DNA from 4 places in the Bacillus cereus group sp. RP43 genome. Region 1 is predicted to be linked to each of the others. Evidence: riboswitches for the same ligand, from Rfam matches in the RefSeq annotation. Region 1 holds a riboswitch; each other region holds the start of a gene.

Region 1 (3,158 bases):
ATTTATTACAATGTCCCATTTGTGATAATACCGCATGATAAAGATCAACCTATGATAGCGCAAAGATTAACTGAGCTTGAGGCAGCACATAGATTATTGAAAGAGCATGTTAATGAGCAAACTTTAAAAGAGGCGGTAACAGACGTTCTTTCAAATAAAAAGTATAAACATGGCATTCGAAAACTGAATGAAAGTTTTTTAGAGTGTGGTGGTTCCAAAAGAGCCATTGCAGTTATTGATGCTCTTTTAAATAAATAGTCCGGACAATATAAAAGCATAGAGGATCTACCTTTATGCTTTTATATTATTATCCAGCAAATTGTACAGCAGTATTTGCATGTAAAAAAGCAGTATCAAAAACAGGAACAGTAAGGTCATTTTGGGAAATAAGCAATGGTATTTCAGTACAGCCTAGTAATATACCTTCCGCACCGTTTTGAATTAATGAATTGGTAATTTGTATTAGTTTCTCTCTTGAAGTTTCTGAAATAATGCCTCTACTTAATTCGTTTAATATGACGTGATGGATAAAAGTTCTTTCTTCGTCATTTGGGATAATTGTCTCAATGTTATATTTTGCTAGTCGTGATGTATAGAAATCTTGTTCCATCGTTTGTTTTGTTCCTAATAGTCCGATACGTTTTATATTCTGTTCTACCATTTCTTTAGCACTTACATCACCGATATGAAGAAGTGGGATTGATATTGCTTGTTCTACTTCCTCAGCAAATAGATGTACAGTATTAGAACACATTAGTAAACATTCAGCCCCAGAGTTTTCTACCTTTTTGGCTACTGTGACTAACTCATTTTTCACTTCTTCATATTGATGATTTTGTAATAATGTAGTTACCTCACCAAAGTCCATGCTATATAAAACAAGCTTCGCATTTTGTTCATATTGAGAGAGGGTTAGTGTATTTATATGTTTATAGTATAACGATGTTGATTCCCAACTTAGTCCGCCAATTAGGCCAATAACTTTCATCATGTATTCCTCCCGTAACAATTTTGAATTCATTATTTCATAATTCCGATAAGAATACAATGATTTAAGTGAACTATTTATAGAAAAATAAAAAAATTAAGCAAAGTGTTGAATTTTTTAATTGTTAGTGCCATAATACAGATTACAAATACATACTTATCCAGAGAGGTAGAGGGAACGGCCCTACGAAGCCTCAGCAACCCCTATGTAAATGCATAGGAAGGTGCTAATTCCGCAGAGGACATTTATATGTCTTTTGAAAGATAAGAGGATTCTTGTACGTGAAAGAAAATGACCTCTTAATTTAAGGGGTCATTTTTTGTTGTATAGAAAGGAAGTGTCGATGCATAATTCATTTTCAAAATAAATATAGAGTATTAAAAGCGGGATAATAGGAGAGGAGAATTGTAATGAACAAATTAACGACAAAACTAGTAGTAGCAATCGGAATTGGAGCAGCTTTATACGGGATATTAGGGCTTTGGGGATTTTCTATCGCACCCAATACATTTATTAAACCAGCATTGGCTATATTAACAGTTTTTGGTGCGTTATTTGGCCCAGTAGCAGGACTATTAATAGGGCTTATTGGCCATACCGTTACAGATACAATCGCTGGTTGGGGTATTTGGTGGGGATGGGTGTTTAGTTCGGGGATTATCGGATTTTCAATGGGTCTTATACAAAAAAGAACTGGTTTCAGTGTAAAAAATGGAGCGTATAATAACCGTGATATTTCTTATTTTGCAATAGCGGGGTTAGTTGGAATTGTCATTGCCATTATATTTGCGGGTGCATTCGATATTATTGTGATGGGAGAACCGTTTGACAAAATCGTTATACAAGTACTAGGAGCAACCATTTCAGACATTATCGTATTTTTAGTTCTTGGATTACCAATCACGATTGGTCTAGCTAAAGCAAATAAGAAACATACACATTTAAAAATTGAAAAGTAGGGATGTATACATGCAACCAATTATATCTTTTGAACAATTTACCTTTCAATATGGGCATGCCGCACAGCCTACTTTAAAAGAAATTACATTTCATATATATCCTGGGGAAAAGGTACTAATAGCTGGAAGAAGTGGTTCAGGTAAGTCAACATTAGCTCATTGTATTAATGGGCTAATCCCATTTTCTTACGAAGGGATTAGTACTGGTAATATTTTAATAGCTGGAAAGGATCCGAGAGAGGGAAGTATTTTTGAACAGAGTAAACATGTAGGAACAATATTACAAGATCAAGATTCACAATTTATTGGTCTTACTGTCGAAGAAGATGTAGCATTTTCATTAGAAAACGAATGTGTAAATCAAAATGAAATGAAAAAAATTGTTAATGATTCTTTAAAAAAAGTAAACATGCAGAATTTTCATGCACAAAGTCCTCATGAATTATCAGGAGGGCAAAAACAGACAGTCTCTCTTGCAGGTTTACTAACGACAAATGCAGATATATTATTATTTGATGAACCGTTAGCTAACTTAGATCCAGCAAGTAGTTTGAATACTATAGAACTCATTAAAGATATTCATGAGAAATATAATAAAACAATTGTAATTATTGAACATCGAATAGAAGAAATTTTAAACCTTGATTTAGACAAAATTATTTTAATCGATGAAGGAGAAATTGTTGCGATGGGTTCACCGGATAAAATATTAGCATCTAATATATTACCAAATATCGGGCTAAGAGAACCTATTTATATAGAAGTTCTAAAGAAATTAAATTTTGTCAATAACAATAACCTGTTGTTCCCAATTGAAAATCTCTGTAATGAAAAAGTTAATAGCGTAATGAAGAATTGGATGCAGAAACAAGTTTCATTTGAAGACACACATAAAAATAGAGAAGTATGTCAAATAGAAAATTTATCATTTTCGTATAATAACAAACATACAGCATTAGAAGATATAAACCTTTCAATAAGAGAAGGTGAAATAGTAGCGTTATTGGGTCATAATGGAGCAGGTAAATCGACACTAGCTCATAGTCTAATAGGAATAAATAAAACAAAAAATGGGAGAATTACATTCGCTGGAGAAAACATAAATACGTGGTCTATCCGTAAACGTGGCGAAGTTATTTCGTATGTTATGCAAAACCCAAATCATATGATTACACAACGTACTGTTTTAGAGGAGGTTTCATTCACATTAA
Region 2 (3,158 bases), 2.1 Mb from region 1:
CGGTGGCTTCGCGTCTTCCAGAGAGGCAAAAAGCGCCTCTATGTCAGAAGCTCCATCCCCCTCACAATCTGAGCGAGCCGCTTGTGCTTTTCTTTTGTAAAAATAAACAGGAAACAACATGAAAATAACGAATATACTATATACTAAGTTAAAGGTTGTATAGTATATGGTGATCGGGTGATGACGTATGATTTATGTGGAAAAAGTCATTATTGTAGAAGGTAAATCGGATAGAAGAAAGATTGAATCTATTATTCGTGAACCAGTGGAAATTGTTTGTACAAATGGTACAATTGGTTTGTCGAAAATGGATGAGCTCATTGATCAGTTTTTTGATAAGGACGTATATGTGCTAGTGGATGCTGATGATGCAGGAGAAAAGTTAAGGAAACAATTCCGAAAAGAATTTCCGCAAGCAGAGCATATTTATATTGATCGCTCGTATCGCGAGGTGGCGACTGCACCTTCTTCACATTTAGCAAATGTATTATGGGGAGCTGACATTGACGTTTATACAGAATATTTACGGTAAGGAATGATAGAAGTGATTGATTGGACAGGTGCCGAAGCTACAGCCCTAATAGGAAATGAAGAAAAAACAGTGTTATATGTGTATACACCAATGTGTGGAACATGCCAATTAGCAAAGAAGATGTTGACGGTCGTTGAGATGACGATTGAAGATTTAAAAATTGGAATGTTAGATTTGAATTATGCCCCGCATTTAGCGAAAGAGTATGGGATAGAAAGTGTACCGTGTTTACTTATTTTTGAAAATGGGACACTGACGAAGAAAATATATGCATTTCATTCGGTTGAATATTTATATACGGAATTAAAGTAGGCGGCAAAGTTTTTGCCGCCTCGACATATTTCTTGGGAAATATGTCGACATGCGTGATAGATACAGTATTTGTCGAGCGAAAGTAACAGGATTGCTCTTTAATAAGAGGGAATGGTATGTAATAGAAAGTGATATGAGGGATGTGGTTTAGGATGAAATTATATTCTTTGCTTCAATCATTTGTAAATTACGCTAATGGTCAATATCATTTAGAACCGCTTTTAAGGCAAGGGGAAAGAACTGTTAATTTTCGTTTTGGAGATGAAAGCTGCTCGTTACAAATTTCAAGAGATTATATAGAACTTTTGAAAGAGGCGAGAGGAACGGAACAAATCGTTTGTTTAGAGGAAGAGGATGTACAAAAATTAGTGACTGGAAATATGAGGTTGCAAACGTTAATGAGTGATGGACGGGTACAATATTCTGGAACTTATCGAACGATGTTATTAGTTGAATCGATGTTTCATATATGTAAACCGATGTCAGTCGGGGCTTAAAATTCTGAAGTTTCTTTTTTTGCGAAAATTTCTGTTGACACGGCGTGTGGATATTGATACAATTCAATTCATAAAATATAGACAATTTCATAAATTATAAATCAGACGAAAATTTAATCTGATTTCTCTTATTAAGAGAGGTGGAGGGACTGTGCCCTGTGAAGCCCGGCAACCGTCAACTTATGTTGAAATGGTGCCAATTCCTGCAAAGCAAATGCTTTGAGAGATGAGAGAGAGGGATAGTGTTGTTATATACGCATATAAACCTTTCTGCTTCTCTAGAAGCGGAAAGGTTTTTTGTTGTTTGAATGCGGAGGACATTCAAATAATAAGAGGAGCTATAACGATGGACTACACGCATCAAAAATAAAAAAATGCGGAGTCTATCCAAAATTTTCAAGAAATCCAGCTCCAGCGGCTAGAATGTTCGATGGCTTCGCTTCTTCCTATGAGGCAAAAAGCACCTCTACGTCAGAAGCTCCATCCACTTCACATTCTAAACGAGCCGCTTACGCTTTTTAAACAAAAAAGGGGTGATACACCATGATTCTATTAGAGAATGTAAAGAAAATATATAAGGCAAAAAGCGGTGATGTCACTGCTGTAGATAACGCCAACTTACAAATAGAGAAAGGCGAAATATTTGGTGTTATCGGATATAGTGGCGCTGGGAAAAGTTCTTTAATCAGATTGTTTAATCAATTAGAGAAACCAACTTCTGGCCAAATTACAATTGCAAATCGTGTCATTTCAGCGATTACTGGAAATGAACTTCGTAAGGCAAGACAAGAAATTGGAATGATTTTTCAGCATTTCAACTTACTTTGGTCACGAACTGTGCGTGAAAATATCGCATTCCCACTTGAAATTGCAGGTGTCGATAAGGCGGAGAGAAGAAAACGTGTCGATGAGTTAATTCATCTTGTTGGATTAGAAGGAAGAGGAGACGCGTACCCATCTCAGCTAAGTGGTGGACAAAAGCAGCGCGTCGGGATTGCAAGAGCGTTAGCAAATAATCCACAAGTACTTTTATGTGACGAAGCAACGTCAGCACTTGATCCGGAAACGACAGATCAAATTTTAGATTTACTATTAGATATTAATAAGCGTCTCGGTTTAACAATTGTATTGATTACACATGAGATGCACGTTATTCGAAAAATTTGTAATCGAGTGGCGGTAATGGAGAAAGGGAAGATTGTAGAAACGGGTCCAGTACTTGACGTATTCCGTAATCCACAGCAAGACATTACGAAACGCTTTGTACAGCAGTTAACGGATTCTGAAGATACAAATGAAACGATTGAAAGTTTAATTGAAAAATACCCAGATGGAAAAGTAATTCGCTTGCAGTTTGTCGGTGAGGCTGTAGAAAGACCGGTACTTCAAAGATTAATGCAACGCAGTGATATAGAAGTTAGCATTTTGCAAGGAAATATCGCACAAACGAATAACGGTTCTTACGGAAGTTTAGTCGTTCATTTAAATGGTGAAGAAACAGCGATCCAGCAAGCAATAGAAGGAATTCATCAAGATCAAGTAGAGCTGGAGGTGATTGCACATGGATAAGTTAATCGCAAATGTTGATTGGAATCAAATGTTAGAAGCAACTGGTGAAACGTTATATATGACGGCAATCGCAGCACTTGCCACATTTGTTTTAGGACTTATTTTAGGACTATTACTCTTTATGACAGCGAAAGATAATTTATGGGAAAATAAAGCGATTAATACGGTGATTGGAGCGTTCGTAAACATTTTCCGTTCTATACCGTTCATCATTTTAATTATTTTATTAATCCCATTCACAAAGATTC
Region 3 (3,158 bases), 2.2 Mb from region 1:
TCTTTCGATGGAAATCCCCACGCCCTGCTCCCTGATTCTACAGCAAATAAAATTTTCACATCATTCTCTTTTTCAATTCTTTCTAGTTCCAACTCAATTTTCTCTCTCATTTCATACCCTCCCCATTTTTTGATCATTTCCCTGGAAATTCGACAAATATAAGACTAATTTTACTACATACTAAAATAGCTGTCAGAAAGTTCCCGACAGCCTAACAAAATACCTATTTTTTCTTTTCAATTACAGTAACTGCAATTCGTTCAATCTCTTTTTGGATTTCTTCTTTATATGCATCAACTTTTGAAAAATCCATAGCGGCAATATAAATTCGTTCTAATTTATCACGAACTGATTTTGCCTTTGCTAAGAAAGACATCGCCTCATTCATTTTTGTTTTATACTGAATTGAAACGTCGCGAATTTCCGTAGCATACTTCTCATCTGTCCCTGGTGCAACAATGAGATCATACATATCGATAATCTCATCCCCCTCACGGCTTGGGAAGTATTCATGCGGTGCTGTGCTATCAAAAATTGCAAATCCTAATTCCCTTACGATAATCATATCGAGACTATTTGGGTCAAATCCACAATGATACACTTCTACTTCAAAACCTTTTTCTTCTGCTGCCTTAGCTAATTTTTTAAGCATCGTTGATTTTCCAGAACCTGGGCGACCTTTTATAAAATAGCGATGCGGAAGCCCTTCTGTCAAATTAGGAACGAAATCAACTGCTCCCTTCGGTGTAGCAGCCCCTAAGAAACGATGTTTCACAATTGATTTCTTCCCGCCTTTATCTGCAAACAATTTCTGTATAAGCTGATTTGTTAATTCGTTTGCTTTATTAAAATCAATGTTATTAATATATATTTTCTCCCACTCATCATGTATAACTAGAGCCTCTTTAAAACACCCGTAAGCTGCTTGAAAGGCTTTACTTGCTTCTGAAACAAATCGTTCAATCTCTAATTTTTTCTTTCTTAATTTATCTGAGTCCCAAGCAACGCCTAAATTTATATACTCCTCTACAACTCCAGGCATTTTCGGCTCTATAACGTGTGGCGATGTCCCATCGACAATTCCTACATTTAGCTTCGGAATAATTACACCGTCAACTGACTTATTATCAGAAGAACAATGTAAAAATTCAATATCATATCCTTTTCCAGTCCATTCACGCCCAATTGCTTTTATTAAAGAAGACTTCCCTGTTCCTGGACCGCCTTTTAAAATAAATAACCTATCTAGCCCTTTTAAACTCTCTTCATACAAGCTATAAAATCCCCTAGCTGTATTTCCACCAGCAAAATAGTTCAATACATTACCTGTCACTGCACCCACCCCTTCGCAGCATTCTACTTACATAAGCTACAATATGCGAGAACCTTTATTTGGGTGAATACCTATTTTGTATTGCACGAAAAAAGGAAATGAATTACAATCTAAATATCTCGAATATTCCGAATTTAAAACTGAATAAACCTTTATCAAGAGAGGCAGAGGGACCGGCCCTTTGAAGCCCAGCAACCTCAGTTTATGCAAACTGAATAGGTGCTAATTCCTGCAAAATGCATTGCATTTTGGAAGATAAAACTCAACTAGTATGTAAAGCTCATCTTTCTTGATTATGAAGGAAGGGCTTTTTATTATTTTTAAAAAATATATTGGAGGTATGTAAAATGAAAGTAATTGATCTATCACAAACGTTTGAAAATAATATGTCTCAATTTCCTGGAACACCAAAAATTCAACTAGAAGCCATTACAAGCGTTGAAGAATCAGGTTATCAAGTTACGAATTTTCATTCTGTCGTTCATGTTGGTACGCATTGTGATGCTCCTGCTCATTTCATTTCAGGCGCAACCACTATTGATCAATTACCCCTAAATCAATTTGTAGGCGAAGCTGTTCTTATCGATGTGACTCATGTTCAAGAGCGAAAATTACCTAAGGAAGTATTACATACTGTCGACATAAAAGAAGGCGATATTGTCATTTTCCATTCCAATCTATCTAATAAATGGAATACCGAAGCTTATGAGAAAGAAGCGTTTTATCTTTCCGAAGAATTAGCTGAAGAACTAGTTCAATTAAAAGTAAAATCTGTCGGTTTAGATTTTATTTCTCCTGATGAGGTAACGACAGAAACATCACCGATTCATCACATATTACTAGGGAATAATATTTATTTAATTGAAAATTTAACAAATCTAGATGCCATTAAAGCGAAACGATTCTTTTTCTCAGCAGCACCTTTAAAAATTAAAAATAGTGACGGTGCTTTCGCAAGGGCATTCGCTGTTATTTTTTAAACATGGTCTACAAAAAAAGCAAAGATCACTTTTGACCTTTGCTTTTATATTTTTTATTTAAGTTAAGAAAGAATTGTTCCACCCTTGGGCGTACCCAAGCTAAATAATCTTTATCTTTCTTCTTTGTACAAGCTATCTCTTCTCCATCTACCATTTCGACAAGTTCTAGCTCTAACAGTTGCCTCGTAAATGCTACCATATTTACTTCTTCGGCCGGATACTCTTCTTTTAATTTCTCCTCAATTTCTCCCAATAAAAAACCGTCACGCATCATTGCCAGTGCATCAATCCAAAGTGGCGGCATTTCATATGTCTCTCCTGTAATCGTATCTTTTACAATATAGTTCTTTTGCTCTTTTCGAAATTGAATCGTGTGTAAACATACAGTCGAATTTAATGTTAATTCCATCATACCACCCCTTTCATCATATCTGCATAGAAAAAAGGATGCGCGTGCACCCCTTCTTTTCTTTTCATAACACTACCGAACCGTTACACGAGCTACAAGCTCTATGTCGATATTTTCCTCCATTATAAACGAAGTGTTTTATAAAAAAAACCCTTCTTGAAACATTTTATAAAATGTTTATATTTACACAACAAGAACACTTTTCTGAAAAATAGTTTCTTCTAATGTACTACACTGCTGGTAAATAAATTTCCACTTTCGTTCCTACGCCCATGCTACTTTGAATCGCGATACTCCCTTGATGTTCCTCAATAATTTTATATGTAATCATTAATCCAAGACCTGTACCATTCTCTTTTGTTGTATAAAAAGCTTTTCCGATTTTTTCTATTTCCTCATTTTCTATCCCAAAACCTTGATCTTCAACAGAAATACA
Region 4 (3,158 bases), on a different contig from region 1:
CAAATGCCAATAGATCTGCACCTGCTTCGATTAACGCAGACATTCTCGAACGGTGAAAGTCTGCTAATGTTTTATCTGTCACACCATAGTTGCCTACATACTCTGAACCATCTGCAAGGTAAGCCCCGTACGGCCCAACTGATGCAACAACCAATGGTTTAGGCCTATTCGTTTGCTTATTTTCCTTCCAAAAATCATCTCTTGCCCTTCTTGCAAGTAACACCGTTTTCTTAATTAATTCCAAAGCTTCCTGTTCTTGTATTCCACGCGCGGAAAAACCACTAATAGTAGCTTGATAGCTTGCTGTTATGGCACAGTCCGCTCCAGCACGAAAATAGTCTGAATGAACCTGATAAATTAGTTCCGGATTTTCTAGTAACACACTTGCCGACCAAAGGGGATCGTCCAAATTACATCCATGCGCCTCCAATTCTGTAGCTAATGCTCCGTCAAGAAGCATAATGGAATGTTGGGATAAAATATCATCAATTGGGTTGATTTTGTTCGACATAATCTACGCCCCTCTTTTTTAGATTTTTTGTTAGATAATAACTTCCATAGCAAAACAAAATAAACGGTATGCCACAATATAAGGCAATTCTCTGTGTTGGATCGAATGCAATTCCAATACACGATGCCAGACACAGGATAAAAGAAGCAATTGGTACTAATGGATATAGTGGTGTGCGATAAATCAAGTCCTTTTCAGAATTTCCTTCTTTCAAAAATTGTCTGCGAAATAGGAACTGGGAAGCACTAATACTCATCCAAACTATAACTACTGCTAGACCGGAAATGGAAACAAGTACGATATAGACAGTATCTGGTGCCACAATACTTGAGAGCAAAGCCAAAGCTCCACCCACCATGCTGAAAATGACGGCGTTGATTGGAACACCTTGCTTCGTCATTTTCCCAAAAATCGGGGATATCGTATTCTTATTAGCAAGCGACCAAAGCATTCTAGAAGAGGCATAAAGGCCTGAGTTTGCCGCAGATAAAATGGCTGTTAAGATAACGAAATTCATTATGTCAGCTGAATATGGCACCCCAATTCGTTCTAGAACTGCAACAAAAGGGCTCTCTAATACCCCTGCATCGGAAATAGGCAATAACGCAGATAAAACAACAATTGTTCCTACAAAAAAGATAATCAATCTCCACAGAGTAGTTCGAATGGCCTTCGGTATCATTTTTTCCGGGTTCGCTGTTTCTCCAGCTGCAATGCCTATTAATTCTGTTCCCGAAAAAGCAAAATTAACCGCAAGCATGGTCATCATAATGGCCGTAGCACCATGAGGAAATAAACCTCCACTTGTAAAATTAGAAAAGAATGGTGCTGCTTTTGAATGAGTCATCGGAAGAAACCCTAGCATTGCCGCTACTCCTAAAACAATAAAAAACACAATAGCTATAACCTTTATCGATGAAAACCAAAATTCGGATTCGGCGAAAAATTTAACAGTCAGGACATTTAATACAAAGATCAAAATGGCAAAAAGAGCACTCCATACCCAAACATTAACCGATGGAAACCATCGCTTCATAAGTAATCCTGCGGCTGTAAATTCAGAACCTAAAGCAACAGTCCAAGTTAACCAATACAACCAGGCTACTGTATACCCTGTACCCGGTCCAATGTATTTAACTGCATAACTATGAAATGCACCCGTTTCAGGCATATGTACGGAAAGCTCTCCTAAACATAGCATAACTAGATAAACCACTAGCGCACCAATCAGATAGGATAGAATTGTTCCAAATGGGCCAGCTTGTTGAATAGTGTAACCCGGGCTTAAGAATAAGCCAGTTCCAATCACCCCACCAAGTGATAGCATGACTAAATGACGTGCTTGCATTTTCCTTTGAAATTCTTGCCCATTTTTGTTCTCCATTTCTACTCTCCTTTAGTTACTATCCAGAAAAAACAAAAACGCACTCTAAAAAAGAGGGCGCTACTGACAAATAAAAACGGAAGCTCTCATCTATCAGGATTATCACCCGCTGGAATTAGCACAGTGTCTACTTAAGCAGACCTGTTGCTGAGGTTTCATAAGGCCAGTCCCTCCACCTCTCTGGATAAGAAATATTTTTTTATAACCTTATCAATCCATTCAATAACTGTCAAGATAATTCTGTTTTTTTAAAAAATTATCTATTATAGAAATACAAAAATAGAGTATTACTATAACTGCAACCCACTCCTTCTTGGGTATTATTTAAAAATCGAACATACAAAACCTCATTTATTTATGATACGGTTCACAAGCACTTCCTCAAAATTTGATGCACTTCTAAATATCTTCTTACTTCTTTGGCTATGGGGTCACCATACATAACCATCAACTCAGGAGATTTTAATACCCTCAAATATCAAAAAGCGTTATCCTTTCTAAACAAGCTAAATTAGAAAGGATGATGTTTTCTTATGAATCTCTCGATTCAAGATGAATTACTACCATTTGCAGAAGAATTACAACGATATGTTACACCTGTATTCTTAGAAGAACTTGCAAGTGGAATAGGATTTATAAAGCGAAAACGTAAGTTTTCTGGATCAAACTTAGCTGCTATTTGCATTTGGATTAGTCAACGGGTGGCAAGTGATTCCTTGGTTCGATTATGTAGTAGGCTTCATGCAGCGACAGGCACTTTACTTAGCCCTGAGGGCTTAAATAAACGTTTAAATGCTAAAGCAGTTTTGTTTTTAAAACATATTTTTTCTTTACTGTTAGAACAAAAGATATGTGAACAAACACAAATTTCTAACCATTTCTTCTCTTATTTTCAACGAGTCCATATCCTAGATGCCACCGTATTTCAAGTGCCAAATGCTTTAGAGAATGTATATCCAGGCTCTGGAGGGTGTGCCCAAACAGCTGGAATCAAAATTCAATTAGAATATGATCTGCACAGTGGAGAATTTCTTAACTTTCAAGTTGGACCAGGGAAAATATTTTTGAAGAAGAATAAGGGAGAGCTAAAAATGCAAAATGTGAAAAGTAGAATAATATGGTATGTGACACTCTTATTTATAGGAATTACTTTGTATATATCAGCTGAGTCTTTTGAAGTGATAGATAGCTTTTGGAGTGGGATGGGGATTGTTTTTGTCATTATTTCGATTATACGTTTAGTTCAGATTGGGCGTTTTAAGA

The links. Region 1 has a riboswitch for S-adenosylmethionine ahead of QCI75_RS13730 (ECF-type riboflavin transporter substrate-binding protein). Riboswitches for the same ligand answer to the same signal wherever they lie in the genome.
Positions count from the first base shown of each region.
Region 2: another riboswitch for S-adenosylmethionine. It lies ahead of QCI75_RS02370 (methionine ABC transporter ATP-binding protein); the one in region 1 lies ahead of QCI75_RS13730 (ECF-type riboflavin transporter substrate-binding protein).
Region 3: another riboswitch for S-adenosylmethionine. It lies ahead of QCI75_RS24750 (cyclase family protein); the one in region 1 lies ahead of QCI75_RS13730 (ECF-type riboflavin transporter substrate-binding protein).
Region 4: another riboswitch for S-adenosylmethionine. It lies ahead of mmuP (S-methylmethionine permease); the one in region 1 lies ahead of QCI75_RS13730 (ECF-type riboflavin transporter substrate-binding protein).

Region 1 covers NZ_JARVHQ010000001.1:2,590,852-2,594,009, forward strand. Annotated here, with positions in the region: gene QCI75_RS13720 (macrolide family glycosyltransferase) at 1-258, shown strand, start outside; gene QCI75_RS13725 (aspartate/glutamate racemase family protein) at 308-991, opposite strand; SAM riboswitch class I at 1,142-1,258, shown strand; gene QCI75_RS13730 (ECF-type riboflavin transporter substrate-binding protein) at 1,399-1,947, shown strand; gene QCI75_RS13735 (energy-coupling factor transporter ATPase) at 1,958-3,158, shown strand, end outside.
Region 2 covers NZ_JARVHQ010000001.1:475,614-478,771, forward strand. Annotated here, with positions in the region: gene QCI75_RS02355 (toprim domain-containing protein) at 188-532, shown strand; gene QCI75_RS02360 (thioredoxin family protein) at 536-844, shown strand; gene QCI75_RS02365 (hypothetical protein) at 997-1,341, shown strand; SAM riboswitch class I at 1,467-1,574, shown strand; gene QCI75_RS02370 (methionine ABC transporter ATP-binding protein) at 1,885-2,910, shown strand; gene QCI75_RS02375 (methionine ABC transporter permease) at 2,903-3,158, shown strand, end outside.
Region 3 covers NZ_JARVHQ010000001.1:4,767,742-4,770,899, forward strand. Annotated here, with positions in the region: gene QCI75_RS24740 (nucleotidyltransferase domain-containing protein) at 1-110, opposite strand, end outside; gene QCI75_RS24745 (PRK06851 family protein) at 224-1,333, opposite strand; SAM riboswitch class I at 1,483-1,595, shown strand; gene QCI75_RS24750 (cyclase family protein) at 1,681-2,313, shown strand; gene QCI75_RS24755 (hypothetical protein) at 2,339-2,722, opposite strand; gene QCI75_RS24760 (ATP-binding protein) at 2,952-3,158, opposite strand, start outside.
Region 4 covers NZ_JARVHQ010000002.1:341,891-345,048, reverse strand. Annotated here, with positions in the region: gene mmuM (homocysteine S-methyltransferase) at 1-511, opposite strand, end outside; gene mmuP (S-methylmethionine permease) at 486-1,895, opposite strand; SAM riboswitch class I at 1,979-2,086, opposite strand; partial or broken gene QCI75_RS28390 (IS4 family transposase) at 2,429-2,953, shown strand.